DNA from 2 places in the Massilia sp. GER05 genome. Region 1 is predicted to be linked to the other one. Evidence: predicted binding sites of a transcription regulator. Region 1 holds the regulator's gene; the other holds the start of a gene.
The links. The regulator LexA, encoded in region 1, represses DNA repair genes until DNA is damaged. The targets are predictions, from matches to a motif close to ACTGTATNNNNATACAGT.
Positions count from the first base shown of each region.

Region 2: the regulator LexA is predicted to act here: its motif matches at 7,737-7,754, upstream of ACL58G_RS25270 (VRR-NUC domain-containing protein).

Region 1 covers NZ_CP178858.1:2,743,919-2,752,814, forward strand. Annotated here, with positions in the region: partial or broken gene purF (amidophosphoribosyltransferase) at 1-135, shown strand, start outside; gene ACL58G_RS12275 (cystathionine gamma-synthase family protein) at 218-1,468, shown strand; gene ACL58G_RS12280 (tetratricopeptide repeat protein) at 1,533-2,345, shown strand; gene ACL58G_RS12285 (hypothetical protein) at 2,349-2,582, opposite strand; gene ACL58G_RS12290 (SAM-dependent methyltransferase) at 2,743-3,378, shown strand; gene lexA (transcriptional repressor LexA) at 3,434-4,099, opposite strand; gene rpsF (30S ribosomal protein S6) at 4,388-4,771, shown strand; gene priB (primosomal replication protein N) at 4,800-5,090, shown strand; gene rpsR (30S ribosomal protein S18) at 5,147-5,437, shown strand; gene rplI (50S ribosomal protein L9) at 5,484-5,936, shown strand; gene ACL58G_RS12320 (replicative DNA helicase) at 6,118-7,503, shown strand; gene ACL58G_RS12325 (DUF47 domain-containing protein) at 7,580-8,206, shown strand; gene ACL58G_RS12330 (inorganic phosphate transporter) at 8,229-8,896, shown strand, end outside.
Region 2 covers NZ_CP178858.1:5,723,522-5,732,417, reverse strand. Annotated here, with positions in the region: gene ACL58G_RS25305 (hypothetical protein) at 268-432, shown strand; gene ACL58G_RS25300 (hypothetical protein) at 467-631, shown strand; gene ACL58G_RS25295 (LiaF transmembrane domain-containing protein) at 778-1,152, shown strand; gene ACL58G_RS25290 (LiaI-LiaF-like domain-containing protein) at 1,142-1,849, shown strand; gene ACL58G_RS25285 (sensor histidine kinase) at 1,861-2,961, shown strand; gene ACL58G_RS25280 (LytR/AlgR family response regulator transcription factor) at 2,965-3,708, shown strand; gene ACL58G_RS25275 (ATP-dependent DNA helicase) at 3,808-6,069, opposite strand; gene ACL58G_RS25270 (VRR-NUC domain-containing protein) at 6,066-7,721, opposite strand; gene ACL58G_RS25265 (hypothetical protein) at 7,832-8,575, opposite strand; gene ACL58G_RS25260 (M15 family metallopeptidase) at 8,633-8,896, shown strand, end outside.

The sequences.
Region 1 (8,896 bases):
GTCTACGTCACGGGCGACGTCACGCCGGCCTACCTCGACCAGCTGGAGCACGCGCGCCACAAGTCGTCCGGTAAGTCGTCGGAAGACATCGTGCGCACGCAATTGAACCTGAACCCGCCCGTCGCGGCGGAATGAGCCCGGACGCCGGCGCCTGGCAGGCGTCGGTGCTGTATTGCATTCATCGGGCGCAGCGGGCGCCCGTTTTCATTTCGATACCATGAGCGACACATCCAACTTCGCCAACTACGGCTTCACCACCACCATCCTGCACAACGACCGCAGGAAGTCGATCGAACACAACTCGCTGCACAAGCCGATCCACACGTCGGTCGCGTTCGGCTACACGGATGCGCGCCAGCTCGCGTCCGTCTTCCAGGGCAAGGAACCGGGCTTCCGCTATGGCCGCCAGGGCAACCCGACCGTCAGCGCGCTGGAAGACAAGATCAGCAAGATGGAAGACGGCGTCGCGTCGCTGTGCTTCGGCACCGGCATGGCCGCCATCGGCGCGCTCGCGCAGGCGCTGCTGCGCGCGGGCGACCACGTCGTGTCGTCCTCGTTCCTGTTCGGGAATACCAACAGCCTGTGGAACACGGTGGCCGCGCAGGGCACGGAAGTATCGTTCGTCGATGCGACCGACGTCGCGAACGTGGAAGCCGCGCTGAAGCCGAACACGCGCCTCGTGTTCGTCGAGACGATCGCCAACCCGCGCACGCAGATCGCGGACCTGGCCCGCATCGGTGAGCTGTGCCGCGCGCGCGGCATCCTGTACGTCGTCGACAACACGATGACGACGCCCTACCTGTTCCGTCCGAAGGCGGTCGGCGCGGGCCTCGTCGTGAACGCGCTGACGAAATCGATCGGCGGCCACGGCATGGCGCTGGGCGGCGCGCTGACGGACACCGGCGTGTTCGACTGGAGCGCCTATCCGAACATCGCCGACAACTTCCGCCGCCAGCCGCCCGCCGCGCAGGGCATGGCCCAGCTGCGCGCGAAAGCGCTGCGCGACTTCGGCGCATCGCTGGCGCCGGAAGCGGCTCACCACATCGCGGTCGGCGCCGAAACGCTCGCGCTGCGCATGGAGCGCACGTGCGCGAACGCGCTGGCATTGGCACGCATGCTCGAGGCCGATGATCGCGTCGCCGCCGTCCACTATCCCGGCCTGGAATCGCACCCGCAGCACAAGCTGGCGTCCGAACAGTTCCGCGCGTACGGCTCGCTGTTCAGCTTCGAGCTGAAGGAGGGCATCGACTGCTTCGATTACCTGAACCGCCTGAAGGTCGCGATTCCCGCATCGAACCTGGGCGACACGCGCACGCTCGTCATCCCGGTCGCGCACACGATCTTCTTCGAGATGGGCGCCGAGCGCCGCGCCAGCATGGGCATCGCGGAATCGCTGATCCGCGTGTCCGTGGGTATCGAGGATACGGCCGACCTGCTGGCCGATTTCGGCGCTGCATTGAACGGTTGAGCGGGCGGGGCGCTGCGGTTATGATCGTCCTGTTCCCCATCTTGATTCATAGACTGCACACCCCATGAAGACTGCCCTGTTTTGCGCCGCACTGCTGTGCGGTGGTGTCGCAATCGCCGCCGAGCCCGGCGCGAAATTATCTGTGAAAGGCGCGCCCGCGAAAGGTGCTGCCGCGAAGCCGGCCGCCGTCGCATCGTCCGCCAACGCTGCCGCCGAGCTTGCCGAAGCGGACGCTTTGTTCGCGAAGAAATCGTATCCGGAAGCGCTGGCGAAATACACGAAGCTGGCGAACGCCGGCAACGTGATGGCCCAGCAGCACCTGGGCGAAATGTATTTCTACGGCGAGGCGGGCGGCGTCGACATGGACAAGGCCGCGCAATGGTTCCAGAAGGCGGCCGCGAAGGGCAATGCCGTCGCCATCGCGTCGCTCGAGTTGATGAAGCAGCGCGAGGCGCGCCGTGCCGACCTCGACTACTGGATCGCGAAATACGACGGCTCCGACCTGCGCACGAACGATTACCGTTGCCCGGCGCCGCGCTTCCCGGTCATGTCCAAGGTCAACGAGGAAATCGATTATTACAGCGGCAAGATGAAGGATTGGGAAGCGTGCCACAACCGCTGGGTGAAGCAGCTGAACGCCTCCCTGCCGCTGGCGAAACGCATCCCGGAAGACATCGCGAAGCTGATGACGAAGGATGAGACGGAGAAGGCGAACGCGCACCTGAAGGAAGTCGGCGATCGGCTGGCGGAAGACACCAAGGTGGCCGGCAGGATGGTCGTGGCGGACTTCGACGCCTGGCGCGCGGGCACGGAAGCCTATGTCAAGGAACACAACGAGATGGTCAAGAACGCGCCGCCGCCGGATAACGACAAGTGATGTCTAGCGGCCGCATGTGAAATGGCCGCGGTTCGGCAGGCCGGGGCCGGACTTCTCCTGGAAGAGCACGCCTTGCTCGCCTTTCGCGGTCGTGCGCTTGCCCTGGCCGAGCGCCGTGACGTTGCCGGCACCCGTCGGCGCTCGTTCGGCGCATGCGGCGCGCCATGTGACCAGCGGTGCCAGGCCGTCCAGGCTGATGGCGGCCGGGCAGCGCGTCAGAACAGTGCTGGAAAACATGGTAAGGATCCCGATGTCAGGTTGCGAGGCGGTGTAGGGGAGCCTTGTCGAAGCCGCAACTCTGTCGCCGTTGTTTGCAACTAATCGACATGAGGCGTACGCATAACCCGGGTGATAACGCCTTGCTGTATCATGCGGCTCCTGAAAACGAAGCCTGCATATGCTCATCATCACCATCAAACAGGGCAAGGAAAAAAGCCTGCTGTCCGGCGATCCATGGATTTATTTGTCCGCCATCGAGAAAGTCGAGGGACGGCCCCAGGAGCGCGGCAAACCCGGCGTCACTGCAATCGTGCAGTCGTCGGCACGCCAGTTTCTGGCGCGCGCGGCCTATAACGCCAAGTCGCAGATCGCGGCCCGCGTCTGGACCCTGCGCGAGGACGAGCCGGTCGATCACGCCATGATGAAACGGCGCGTGCAGGCCGCGGTCGCGCGGCGCGCCGTCGCCGTGCGCAACGCCGATCCGCAAGCCCTGACCCTGGTGATCGATGGCGAAAAAGACGGCCTGCCGGGGCTGCTGGTGCACAGCTATGGCGGGACCGGCGGTTACCTGGTGTGCCAGTTCAACGCTGCCGGTGTCGACGCGTGGAAAGTGACCATCGTGCAGGCCCTGCTCGCGGCCACGGGTTGTTCCAATGTATTCGAACGCAGCGACGAGCTGTTGCGCAAAGGGGAGGGGCTACCTGTCATCTGGCGCGCCCTGGCCGGCGACGAGCCGCCGCAGCGCCTGATGGTGCGTGACGGCAGCCGGCTGCTGCCGACGGATATCCGTACCGGTTTCGTCTATCCGCGCTGAGCGCACGATAAAACGACGAGGCCCGCATGACGCGGGCCTGTGTGCAGGTGGGAGGTTAGTGCCAGGACCGCAAGAGTCCGACCGCCAGGCCTTCCAGTGCGAACTCGTCGGTCCTCGGATCGACGGTAATCACGGAAAAGTCCGGATTCTCCGGCAACAGTTCGATCGTGGAACCGGTCTTGCGGTAGCGCTTGACCGTCACTTCGTCGCCGATGCGGGCGACGACGATCTGGCCATTCTTCGCGTTGTCGACCTTCTTGACGGCGAGGAAGTCGCCGTCGCAGATGCCGGCGTCGCGCATCGACCAGCCCTTGACCTTCAACAGGAAGTCGGGCTTGCTCGAGAACATGGCCGGATCGACCGAATAGGTCGCTTCGACGTGTTCCTGGGCGAGGATGGGCGAACCCGCCGCGACGCGGCCGACGAGCGGCAGCGACATCAGGTTCGGCGGAATCGGCGGCACGAAGGCAGGCACTGCGGCCGCAGCGGCGGCCTTGGATTCGACGGACTGGCCGACGAGGCGGATACCGCGCGAGGTACCCGGGGAAATTTCGATCGCGCCTTTACGGGCCAGGGCCTGCAGGTGTTCCTCGGCGGCATTGGCCGAGCGGAAGCCAAGCTCCTGGGCGATTTCGGCGCGGGTCGGCGGGAAGCCGGTGTTGTCGATGGCTTCCTTGATCAGGTTGAGGATCTGTTCTTGCCGTGCGGTGAGCTTAAGCATGTTCGTCTTCGTTGGTACGGGGTCAGACTGTATTTTTGTACAGTATTGCGCCACGCGCAAGGGGATTTCAAGTTTTTTTTGCGCTGCGGTACGCAGCGCACGTCCACAACCTTTTGAGGTGCGGCACGCAGCGCACGTCCATAACCATTTGCGGTGCGGTACGCGGCGCACGTGCACAGTCCCATTGAGCACTTGACGGTTTTGCTGTTATAATGTTGGGCTTTCCCTTCCCACACTCGTCTTGACGCCGAGGTGGGCATTTGTTTAAACGTCCTTAAGGAGTGTTTCATGCGTCATTATGAAATCGTGTTTATCGTCCACCCGGACCAGAGCGAGCAGGTCCCGGCGATGATCGAACGCTACAAGACTACGGTCACCTCGCGCGGCGGCAACATCCACCGCGTCGAAGATTGGGGCCGTCGTCAAATGGCTTACCAGATCCAGAAGCTGCCGAAGGCACACTACATCTGCCTGAACATCGAGTGCGACAACGAGACCCTGGTCGAGCTGGAAACCGCATTCAAATTCAATGATGCCGTGCTGCGTCACCTGACCGTGAAGATGAAGAAAGCTGAAACCGCACCGTCGCCGATGATGAAGTCGGTCCAGCGCGAAGACGCAGCCAAGAGCCACCGCGCCGAGCAGGCCGCCGCTCCGGCCGCCGCAGCCTAAATCTCGCGGGAGCACCGAGCTGTAATACGTGAACGAGCTGTCCCTGGTCGCAAGCATCCTGGAACGCGACGTCCTGCGCTACACCCCGGCCGGCATCCCCATCGTGGGCGGCATCCTGCAACACGGATCGACGCAGACGGAGGCGAGGATGGACAGGCAGGTCGAATTCGAGATTTCCGCGGTTGCCGCGGGCGAGATTTCGGGACGATTTGCCAACGCCGAGTTGGGTGCGATGTACCGCTTCACGGGATTCTTGGCCAGGAAAAGTCGTCACAGCAAAAGCTTGGTGTTTCACATCATTGATTTCAGTGCCGCATAAGCAGTAAGAAACTGCGGGTTGCGGGCACGTTTATAGATAGATACAGGAGCCTCAAAATGGCATTCGGTAAAAAGTTCGACAAAAACAAAGCTAAGCTCAAAGAGAAGCGCAAACAGCAGAACCCGCTGTTCAAGCGCAAGAAATTCTGCCGCTTCACCGCTGCAGGCGTGGAACAGGTTGACTACAAAGACGTCGACACCCTGAAGGATTTCGTCCAGGAAAACGGCAAGATCATGCCGGCACGCCTCACCGGCACCAAGGCTCACTACCAGCGTCAAGTGGACACCGCCATCAAGCGCGCCCGTTACCTGGCTCTGCTGCCGTACACCGACCTGCACAACGCTTAATCGTCGGTTACGACATCGAAGCATAGTCAGATTACTGGAGAATAAAATGCAAGTTATCCTGCTGGAAAAAGTCGTCAACGTCGGCAACCTGGGCGACGTCGTCAAGGTCAAGGACGGTTACGCCCGTAACTTCCTGATCCCGCAAAAAATGGCCCGTCGTGCAACGCAAGCTGCCGTGGCTGAATTCGAAGTCAAGCGCGCCGAACTGGAAAAAGCAGCTGCCGAGAAACTGGCTGCCGCTCAAGGCCAGGGCGACAAGCTGAACGGCATGACCGTCACCATCGCCCAGAAAGCCGGCGTCGACGGTCGTCTGTTCGGTTCCGTGACCAACTTCGACATCGCTGAAGCCCTGACCAAGCAAGGTTTCGCCGTCGAAAAGGCACAAGTGCGCATGCCGACCGGTCCGCTGAAGACCACCGGCGAGCACCCGGTGTCGGTCGCTCTGCACACCGACGTCGTGGTGGAAATCACCATCGCTGTCGTGGGCGAAGCCGCCTGATAAGAGTTTCAAGTAATACCGTCGTCCCCGCGCAGGCGGGGACCCAAGTTGCGACTTCGGATGCAAAGCTTGGGTCCCCGCCTCTGCGGGGACGTTTTTTTTTGCAACAGCAAAAAAAATTCGTTTTTGGAAACTCACCAATGATTTCAGCGCCTGATCGGGAACGGGTATAATGCCGGCCATGAACACCTCAGCAGACCCGCAGATCGAGTCGCTCCGCATCCCCCCGCATTCCATCGAAGCAGAACAGTCCGTCATTGGCGGCCTGCTGCGCGATAACGCGGCGTGGGACCGCATTGCCGACTTCATGCATGCGGAGGATTTTTACCGCTACGACCACCGGATCATCTTCGAACAGATGGTCCGCCTGATCAATGCCGGCAAGCCTGCCGACGTGATCACGGTGTACGAGGCGCTCGTCCAGCTCGGCAAGGCCGAGGACGTCGGCGGCCTCCAGTACCTGAATGCGATGGCGCAGAACACGCCATCCGCCGCCAACATCCGCCGTTATGCCGAGATCGTCCGCGATCGCGGCGTGTTGCGTCAGTTGATCACCGTCGCCGACGAGGTGTCCGGCAAGGCCTTCAATCCGCAAGGTGCCGAGGTCAAGCAGATCCTCGACGAGGCGGAATCGCGCATCTTCGCGATCGCCGAGCAGGGCGCCCGCGGCGCCCAGGGCTGGCTGCCCGTCCAGCCGCTGCTGACCCAGGTGGTCGAGCGCGTGGACGAGCTGTACAGCCGCGACAACCAGGGCGAGATCACCGGCGTCCCGACGGGCTTCACCGATCTCGACAAGATGACGTCCGGCCTGCAGCCGGGCGACCTCGTCATCGTCGCCGGCCGTCCGTCGATGGGCAAGACCGCGTTCTCCGTCAACATCGGCGAAAGCGTGGCCGTCGATGCCGGCCTGCCGGTCGCGATCTTCTCGATGGAGATGGGCGGCGTGCAGCTGGCGATGCGTATGCTCGGCTCCATCGGCCAGCTCGACCAGCACCGCCTGCGTACCGGCAAGCTGCTGGACGAGGATTGGCCGCGCCTGACGCACGCGATCCAGAAGATGAACGATGCGCAGATCTTCATCGACGAAACGCCGGCGCTGAACCCGATCGAGATGCGCGCCCGCGCGCGCCGCCTGGCCCGCCAGTGCGGCAAGCTGGGCCTGATCATCGTCGACTACCTGCAGCTGATGCAGGGTTCCAAGCCGGGCGACAACCGCGCGTCCGAGATCTCGGAGATCTCGCGTAGCCTGAAGGGCCTGGCGAAGGAGCTGGGATGCCCGGTGATCGCGCTGTCACAGCTGAATCGCTCGCTGGAACAACGCCCCAACAAGCGTCCCGTGATGTCCGACCTGCGCGAATCGGGCGCTATCGAACAGGATGCGGACGTGATCATCTTCCTGTATCGTGACGAAGTTTACAACCCGGACTCGCCCGACAAAGGCACTGCCGAGATCATTATCGGCAAACAGCGTAACGGCCCGATCGGCGCCATTCGCGTGACCTGGATGGGCATGTACACCAAGTTCGGCAATTACACCGGCAACCTGAGTGTTTATCAGGGCGATTAAGCCGGGAGCAGTCAACGATCGCGGCATCGCCGCGACTTTCAAAGAAGTCCCAAGAGATTTACCCAACGGAGAACCTATGTTTGGACGCCTGATGCCCACGGAGGGCAAATTTTTCGACCTGTTCAACCAGCACGCCGCGTTGTGCGTGAAGGGTGCACAAGAGATGGTCGGCCTGATGACCAACTTCGACGACCTGGAAAACCGCACGCACGCCGTGGAGAGCATCGAAAAACAGGCGGACAAGGTCACCTACCAGTGCGTGGACCTGCTGCACAAGACGTTCATCACGCCGCTCGACCGTGACGACATCCACAAGCTGATCACCCGCATGGACGACATCCTCGACATGATGGAGGACGCCGCCCAGACCATCTCGCTGTACGACCTGCACGCCGTCACGCCGGAAGCGAAGCGCCTGGCCGAGCTGTGCCTGGCGTGCTGCGAAAAGGTCCAGCAGGCCGTCGGCATGCTGCACAACATGGACAACGCCCAGAAGATGGTCGCCATCTGCGAAGAGATCGATCGCCTGGAATCGGACGCCGACCACGTGATGCGCGCCGCCATGTCCAAGCTGTTCCGCGACGAACCGGATGTGCGCAACCTGATCAAGATGAAGGCCATCTACGAAATCCTCGAGACCGTGACCGACCGCTGCGAAGACGTTGCCAACATCATCGAAGGCATCATCGTCGAGAACGCGTAACGACCGGAACAACAAGAACAACATGAACTCTCTTCATATCAGCATTTATGTGCTGGGCCTGCTCGTCTTTTTAGCGCTGGTCTTCGACTTCATGAACGGCTTCCACGACGCCGCCAACGCGATCGCGACGGTGGTGTCGACCGGTGTGCTGCGTCCGCAGACGGCCGTCGCGATGTCCGCGATGTTCAACTTCGTCGCCATCTTCACCGTCGGCCTGCACGTGGCGTCGACGGTGGGCAAGGGCACCGTCGACCCGCACATCGTCGACCACTACGTCGTGTTCGGAGCGCTCGTCGGCGCCATCATCTGGAACATCATCACGTGGTACTACGGCATCCCGTCGTCGTCCTCGCACGCCCTGATCGGCGGCCTGGTGGGTGCGGCCGTCGCCAAGAGCGGCACCGGCGCGCTGGTCGGCGGCGGCCTGCTCAAGACCGTGCAATGGATCATCCTGTCGCCGCTGCTGGGCTTCATCCTCGGTTCGCTCGTGATGCTGGCCGTGTCGTGGATCTTCGTGCGCACCCCGCCGCGCAAGGTCGACACGTGGTTCCGCCGCCTGCAGCTGTTCTCGGCCGCGGCCTACAGCCTGGGCCACGGCGGCAACGACGCGCAGAAGACCATCGGCATCATCTGGATGCTGCTGATCGTGGCCGGCGTCTCCAATGCCGGCGACGCCGCGCCCCCGCTGTG
Region 2 (8,896 bases), 3.0 Mb from region 1:
GGCCCCCTTTTTTGTTGCATTTCTCGACGCCGCGTAGGCCTCTTTGAAGGTGGCCTGTAGGACTGGAACTCATGGGGACGCACAGTGTGCGGCATCTAACGGTTACGACCCGGGCGGACTCGCTACGATGGAGGCGTCGAGTGAGGCACCAAGCGATCTTCCGCAGGTGGCCAACCACCTCGACAGGTCAGCCGGTCGCCTCGAGGACCGGCACCAATTTCGAAGCCGGCGGCAAGCGCGCCGGCTTCAACGGAAGCGGAGGTTGCCATGACCACGACGACGAACCACCCCCCCAAGCATCTCGTGCGCGAGTACCTCGAGCGGCGTTCGAAAGACCCGAAACCGCCGCCGACGCCGGAAGAAATCCGGCGCCAGCTGGGGTGGGGCATGCTGATGCCGTCGGACGACCGGATCGGCGCCTCCCGCTCCTGAACCAGTTTCACCGTCACCGAACAGGAGAAGCATCATGACCGCCAAGATCGGCAGCAAACACGTGGCCCAGCACCGCGGCAAGAAAGAGCGCGAGGAGATCCACAAGATGAACGTCGCGCGCGAAGCCCTCAAGATTGCCGCTGCCCGCGCCAGGTACCGCAACCAGCAGAAGGGGCTGCGTCCGCAAGCCGCGGCCTGATTCATCCGCTTTCCGAAGGGCCCGCCATGGCGACATGGCGGGCCCTTCGCCATTCACCGGCAAAGCGCCGCCATTGGCCGAAAAGCACTTCCACCCGCGCGCCGACCTCCGTTATCGTGTCGACATTCGATCACAATGGAGGAAACATGAATAGCGAAGCGTCCTACCACCTGCGGCGCCAGGTGTTGTGGGGCCTGGTCCTGGTGGGGCTGGGCGTGGCCTTCCTGCTGGACCAGATGGATGTGTTCGACGTCCGCTCGCTGTGGCATTATGCGCCGCTGCTGCTGGTCGTCGTGGGCATCAACCAGACCATCGGCTACCCGAGCGCCCGCGAATTCTCCAACGGCCTGTGGACCGTCTTCATCGGCCTGTGGCTGTTCGCCGTGCTCGAGGGCCTGTGGGGCCTCACGTTCGGCAACAGCTGGCCCCTGTTCATCATCATCAGCGGCATCACGATGGCGATCCGGCCGATCGCCGAGCGCCGCTTCGGCCAGAAGGGAGGGGACGGCCATGGAAAATAACACGAACCGCGCGTCGAGCCAGGTCGTGCTGGGCCTGCTCGTCGTGGGCATGGGCGTCCTGTTCCTGCTCGATAACCTCGACATCCTGAATTTCCGCCATGCGATCGGGTTCTGGCCGCTCGCCTTCATCGTGGCCGGCTGCGTCGCGCTGTTCGGCAACGGGACGCGCAGCGGCCGCAGCGGCAATTACATGGGCGGCGTGCTGATCGCGGTCGGCCTCCTGATGATCGTCAGCCGCATGGGCTACTTCACCATCAGCTGGGGCACGCTGTGGCCGCTCGTGATGATCGCGCTCGGCGGTCTCGTGCTGTACCGCTCGCTGGGCCCGGGGCGGGTGGCGCGCGAAGGCGTTGCCGCAGGCGCGAGTCCGGACAACGTCGTCGACATCGTCGCCGTGCTGGGCGGTTTCGAGCGGCGCGTCGGCACGCAGGACTTCCGCGGCGGCGAGATCACGGCCGTGATGGGCGGCTGCGCGCTCGACCTGCGCGACGCGTCCATCGTCAAGGAAGCCGTGATCAACATCTTCACGGTTTGGGGCGGCATCAACATCAAGGTTCCGCCCGACTGGACCGTCGTCCTGAACGGCACGCCCGTGATGGGCGGCTTCGCGGAAAAGACGGCCCGGCCGCCCGACGCCAGCAAGCGCCTCGTCATCACCGGCTACGCCATCATGGGCGGCGTGGAAGTGCGCAACTAAAGGCGCGGCCAGTGCACGGTATTTTTGCGAGCTGGCGCGCGGCGGCGCTCTACCTGCTGGCCTGGCTGATGCTGGGCCTGCTGCTGGCGGTCATGCTGGCCGTCAGTGGGGCGGGCTGGGGGGCGAGCGTGCTGTTCGCCGTGCCGCTGGCGCTTTGGTTCGCGTACGCGGCGGGCTTTTCCGCCTACTACGTGTGCCGCGCGTACCCGCTGGGACGGCGCCGTCCGCTCGCCATCGCCGCCGGCGTGGGCATGACGGCGGCCTGCGTGGCCGCGCTGTGGTGCGGCATGGGCGCGGTCTGGAACAGCCTGCTGGCCGCGCTGGCGCCGGACGCTTACGTGCCCGTCGCGAGCGGCCCCGTGCTGGCGTCGATGTTCGGCCTCGGCCTGATACTGTACGGCCTGGCGGCCGCCGTGAATTACCTGCTGATCGAGACCGAACGCGTGCGCCACCTCGAGACGCAGCGCCTGGAGATGAAGCTGATGGCCCAGGATGCGGAGCTGCGCATGTTGCGCGCCCAGGTCGATCCGCACTTCCTGTTCAACAGCCTGAATTCGATCAGCGCGCTGACGTCGCTCGACCCGGCGGCCGCACGTGCCATGACCGTGCAGCTCGCCGAGTTCTTCCGGCACACGCTGGGCCTGCGCGCCGACCGCAAGGTGACGCTCGACCAGGAACTGCAGCTCGTGCGGCATTTCGTCGCCATCGAGCAGGTGCGCTACGGCGACCGGCTGCGCTTCGATGCCGCCATCGATCCCGCCGCCGGCCAGTGCCTGCTGGCGCCGATGCTGCTGCAACCGCTCGTGGAGAACGCGATCAAGCACGGCATCGGCCAGATGATCGAGCCCGGCCTCGTGCGCATCGAAGCGACGCGTGCCGGATCGATCCTGCGCATCCGCGTGGAGAACGACGTCGACCCCGACAGCGTCGACGGTGCCGCTTCGGCACGCGGCACGGGCCTGGGCCTCGTCAACGTGCGCCAGCGCCTCGCGGCGGACCATGGGCATGAGGCGAGCGCGCACTGGATGCGGCGCGACGGCCGCTTCATCGTGGAGCTCGCACTGCCGGCCGTGACGGCCGACGAACCCCAACCCGAACTCGAAAGGACCTGACGCATGCGCGTGATCATCGTGGACGACGAACCGCTGGCGCGCGCCGTGCTGCGCGAGCATCTCGGGCTACACCCCGACGTGGAGATCGTCGGCGAATGCGCCAACGGCTTCGAGGCCGTGAAGGCCATCGCGGAGCTGGCGCCCGATCTCGTGTTCCTCGACATCCAGATGCCCAAGCTGGACGGCTTCGAAGTCGTCGAGCTGGCCGGCGCGAAGGCGCACTACGTATTCGTCACGGCGTACGACCAGTTCGCGTTGCGGGCCTTCGACGTCCACGCGCTCGACTACCTGCTGAAACCGTTCACGCGCGAACGCCTCGCGCAGGCGCTGGCGCATGCGCGCGAACGCCTCGCCGCGCCCGCGACCGAGGGGGAGGCGGCGATGCGCGCGCTCATGAGCGATGCGCGGGCGCGCCACCAGCCGATCGAGCGCGTGCTGATCCGCGACGGCGCGCGCGTGCAGGTCATCCCCGTCGCGCGCATCGACTACATCGAGGCCCAGGACGATTACGTGGCCATCTGCTCGGAAGGCCGCCAGTGGCTGAAGAACCAGCGCATGGCCGAACTGGAAAGCCAGCTCGATCCGCAGGCCTTCCTGCGCGTGCACCGGTCGTACATCGTCAACCTGGGCACCATCGCGCGCATCGAGCCGACCGGGAAGGACGGTCACTGCGCGGTGCTGAAGTCCGGGGCGCGCATTCCGATCAGCCGCAGCGGTTATCAAAAGGTCCGCGACCTGATGCGCTAGCGGTTGATTCAGGGCGGCCATGGCGTCGCTGCGGCTCCGCGCCGTGCAACCGCACTGTCTTCGTCGCCGCGCCTGGCCCTGTCCACCCTGAATGAGCCGCTAGAAGGCGGCCTTGTCGACGTGCCACCAGGCGGGCAGCAGCGCCCGCACGTCGGGCCGCGCGAAGCGGTCGTCGATCAGCCATACGACGCCGCGGTCCTGCTCCGTGCGGATCACGCGGCCCGCCGCCTGCACGACCTTCTGCATGCCGGGATAGAGATAGGTGTAGTCGTAGCCCACGCCGAACATCGCTTGCATGCGCTGGCGCAGCTGCTCGTTGACGGGGTTTACCTGTGGCAGGCCAAGGGTCGCGACGAAGGCGCCGATGAGCCGCTCGCCGGGCAGGTCGATGCCTTCGCCGAACGAGCCGCCCAGCACCGCGAAGCCGATCCCGCGGCCGCCCGCGACGAAGCGCGCGAGGAAGTCCGCACGTTCCGGTTCGCTCATGCGGCGCGCCTGTCTCCATGCGGGGATGTCGGGATGGTCGCGCTCGAAGCGGTCCGCCACCTGCTGCAGATAGTCGAAGCTGGAAAAGAACGCGAGGTAGTTGCCGGGCTTTTCGTGGTACTGGTCCGCCATCAGGGCCGCGATCGGCGCGAGCGAACTGGCCCGGGCCTGGTAGCGCGTCGAGATGCCGTGCGCGACGTGCACGTCCAGCTGGCTCGCGGTGAACGGGGAGTCGACGTCGATCCACGCGGTGTCCGCCGGCATGCCGAGCAGGTCGGCGAAATAATGCCAGGGGCTCAGGGTCGCGGAGAACAGCGTCGTCGAATGGGCGTACGCAAAGCGCGGGCCGAGGAAAGATGCGGGGACGACGTTGCGGATGCAGAGGGTCGTGTTGCGCTCGTCCTCGCGCGTGACGTCGAACAGCGAATGCGCGCCGAACGATTCCGCGAGCCGGCCGAACTGCAGCGCGCCGAAATAAAAATCCTGCAGTTCCGGGTCGAGCGGTACGGGGAACGCGGCCATGTGCTCCGTGATGGCGCTGGCCGCGCCCTGCAGCGCGTTGAGGAATTTGTCGGGCAGGCCGTCCAGCACCTGGTAGGGCAGGGGCGCGGACTTGCTCACGTCCGTCCACGCGCGCTTGACCTTGTCGAGCGGCTTGTGCAGCACGGGCGGTGCGACGGCCCGTGCCGCGCGCAGGTCCGCGCGTTGCAACGTCGCCGTGTACATCGAACGTGCGCGGGATACGAGGTTGTGCGCCTCGTCCGCGAGCACGCTGACCTTCCAGCCGCGTTCCAGCGCCAGCGCGTACAGCATCGCGCCGCCGTCGAACCAGTAGTTGTAGTCGCCCACGACGACGTCGCTCCAGCGCACCATCTCGCTGCCCAGGTAGTACGGGCAGACGTCGTGCGCGAGACCGATCTCGCGCAGCGCGGCGCGGTCGAGCATGCCCGCGTTCGCCGCCGCGTCGCGCGCGGCCGGCAGGCGGTCGTAGAAGCCCTGGGCAAGCGGGCACGAATCGCCATGGCAGGCTTTGTCCGGGTGCTCGCAGGCCTTGTCGCGCGCGCTCAGTTCGAGCACGCGCAATGGCAGCGTGCCGCCGGATTTGAGTGTCGCTGCGGCGTCCAGCGCGAGCTGGCGTCCCGGCGTCTTCGCGGCCAGGAAGAACACCTTGTCGAGCTCCTGGCCGGGCGCCGCTTTCAGCACCGGGAACAGGGTGCCGACGGTCTTGCCGATGCCGGTCGGGGCCTGCGCGAGCAGGCTGCGCTTGCCGGCATTGGCGCGGAAGATGGCTTCCGCGAGCTGGCGCTGGCCGGGACGGAAGTCAGCGTGCGGAAAACGCAGCGCCGTCAACGCGGCGTCGCGCGCGCCGCGGTGCGCGAGTTCCTGTTCGGCCCAGGCGACGAAGCGGCGGCACTGGTCTTCGAACAGCGCGGCGAGGTCGGCGCGGGTGCGGGTCTCGCGCAGCAGGGTTTCCTGCTGGGTGCCGATGTCGAAGTAGACGAGCGCCAGGTTGACGTCGTCCATGCCGAGCTCCTCGCACATCAGGTGTCCGTAGACGCGCAGCTGGGCCCAGGCCAGGCGCAGGTGGTTGTCGGGGATGCGCGCGAATTGGCCGCGGTACGTCTTGACCTCTTCGATCAGGTTGCGGTCGGGGTCGTAGCCGTCGGCCCGCCCGCGCACGTGCAGCGGGCCCCAGTCGCCCGCCAGCGTCACTTCGCTGCGGTAGTTGTCGTCGCGGCGGGATGCCACGACGGCATGGCCCGCGATGCCTTCCTGCGCCGTGGGCGACGGCGTGAAGCGCAGGTCGAGGTCGCCCTGCTTGGCCGTGAATTCGCACAGGGCACGCACGGACACGACGTAGCGTGCGTCGTTCATGCGGCGGCCTGCTCCCATTGCAGGTAGCACACCGTGACCGGCATGCCGTGCTCGGCGCAGTAATCGATCCAGCGCAGCTGGTTGTCCTGCAGGCGGTCGCCCGGGCCCTTCACCTCGATCATGTTGTAGCGCTTTTCTTCAGGCCAGAACTGGACCAGGTCGGGGAAGCCCGTGCGGTTTTCCTTCACGTCCTGCAGGATGCGGCGGAACCACAGTGCCAGGTGCGCCGCCGGGATGCAGTCCAGCGCCAGTTCGATGATGCCGCGATCGAGCCAGTCCCACGCGACGAACGGCGATTGCAGGCCTGCCTTCTCGTCGTACGTCGCCAGGATGGCGGCGCGGTGGCGGCCGTCGTCCAGCAGGGCGAGGCAGGCCTCGAAGTCGTCCTTGCGGCGCTGGTAGAAGTCGGCCGCGAACAGGTCGGCCGGACCGCGGTGGAACGGGTGGAAGAACGCGCCCGGGATGGCCGCGAAGATCGTGCGCCAGCACAACAGGCCGAACAGTGTGTTGGCCAGCGTGTTCTCGACGTAGAAGACAGGCGCGTCGGCGCGCGCCAGATGCGCCAGCACCACGCCTTCGACGCTCCATTCGCCGCCCGGCAGCGGCAGGCTCAGGTCGAGCCGCGCGGCCGGCGTCGCGCGGCGCGGCGGGCCCTTCGGGTGGCCCAGCTTGCGTGCCAGCCGCGGGCCCAGGCGCAGCAGGTGCTGGCGCTCCGCCTCGCTTTCCGGGGCCTGTTGCGCCGTCTCGAACAACGCATAGGCTGCGTCGAATTTCTCGTGCTTTTCCAGCACGCGGATCGCCCGTCCGCGCGCACCCGGATAGCGGCAATCCGCGTACACGGCATACGCATTGTCCCAGTCCCGCTCTTTTTCGAGCAGTTGGCCAAGCTGGAACAGCAGACGTTCGCGCCGGCTGTCGAGCCAGTCGTTGCCGAATGCATGGCGGGGCAGGTCGGCCAGCACGTCCAGCGCCGCCTCGCCCGCGTAGTAGCGTTCCTTGCACGCGTGCAGCTGCAGGTAGTGGTCGATGTCGTGGCGGGCCCGGAAGCCGCGCGACGCCGGCGAGAATTCGACGCGCTCGTAGCGGAACAGGCCGAGGTCGGACAGCACGAACTCCGTCCAGTCCTGCGAGAGGTTGCCGAAGAAGATGAGGCGCAGGCGGTCGCACAGCGGTTGCACGAGCAGGCGCAATGCGAGGTCGTCGCAACTCCGGTGCCAATGCGAGAACGGGCGCTCTACCTCGTGCGCGGGATCTGCGCGCAGCGCTTCGAGCTGCTCGGCCTTGCGCGCGCTCTTCTGCGCGCCCGTCAGGCGGAACGCCTCGGCCAGTTCGGGCTTGGACAGCAGGTCGAACAGCTCGTCGAGCGTCAGTACGGGATCGGACTCGATCCAGCCGCTGGGCAGCAGCGCCTCCGCCGCTGCGCGCGGGCAGCCGATCTCCGCGTAGTTGAGCTTGCTCGCCCGGAACAGGGTGCCCTTGCGCATCACCATCCGCACGAACAGGGCGCGGGCCGGTTGCGGCAATTGTGGGAAGGCGGCGATGAACGCGTGTTCCTCGCCGATGAGGAGGTCGGGGTAGCGCTCGGCGATCCAGTCCAGCACGCGCTGGAAATTATCCAGATAATAAAACTCGTTTTCCAGGACTCTGATCATCGTCATACCGCGCCAACTGTACTTTTGTACAGTATAACGGTGCCGGCGACGATGGCCCAGCAGTTTTGCTATGGTTACAGCCCGCGGCGTGGTTTTCCGCGCAGGCCGCCTTATTGTCGGGGTGGCATGCGTGGGCCACACGGCTTGTCGGCGCACGCCGCGGTTCCCGCGCCATCGGCCGCCTCCTTACGGGTGCCGGTGTGCTGGAGGATGGCCGAGATCAGGGCGACGTCCGTATCGACCCCGGCCGTCGACGGCGTCGTCCTGGCGGCGCTCGCGGTCCGCTTCTGGCGCGGCGGCGCCGGGTCCGCATGGGCCAGCACCCGGGATGCGGTCGTCCGGGACTCCGGATGCGGCCGTGCATGAGGAACGGCCGGCGTGGCGGGACGCGTGACCGGATGGCGCGACGGGGCAGACGAAGGGGGCGCCGTCGTACTGGCCGGGGCACGTCCGGCCACGTCGGACACTGCGATGGCGGTGGCAGGCTGGGGCAGATCGATGATGACGGCGCCGCGCGCTGGGACGGCTGCCGCAGGTGTCGCGTACGCAGTGGGCGCCGGCATGGACACCGGACCGTCCGCAGCCAGCGTGGCGCGCGTGCCTGGCACGTCGACGGGCGTGCTGTCGGGCGCCGGCGTCGCGCCGCGGACGAGCCACGCGATGACGACGAGCAGGGAGCACGCCAGCACACCGGCGGCGCCGTACCAGACGACGGCCGGCAGGGCGCGGAGCCGGCGCCCGGGTGCCTGGCCGTCGAGCATGGCAAGGATATTGATTTCGCTGGTCGCCCGGCGCGACGACGACATCAGGTTGGGACGTCTGGAGCCGGGTTGATTTTCATCTGTAGGGCGCACCGCATTACTCCTAAGATTGGAAAACTAATTCCAATTAGAAACAAACGGGAGAAGCCGATGCTGATCTTCCTCGCATTCTTGTACTTTTGCCTGGCTTGCAGCGTCATTTGGCTCGCCCTGTTCCCGGGCGGACGGGCCTCTGTGCTGCACGTGCTCGGCATGCTGCAACGCCGCTTCCAATGGCGCGTCGGGGGCTGGCAGCGCAGCGGTAATGCCACGCTGAGGGCGTCCTGGTCGGGCGCGCGCGGCGTGTGGTACGACGGCCGCAGGCTGCTGCGGCGGCACTGGGCGTGGTTCGCCGTCGGCGTGCCGCTCGTGCTG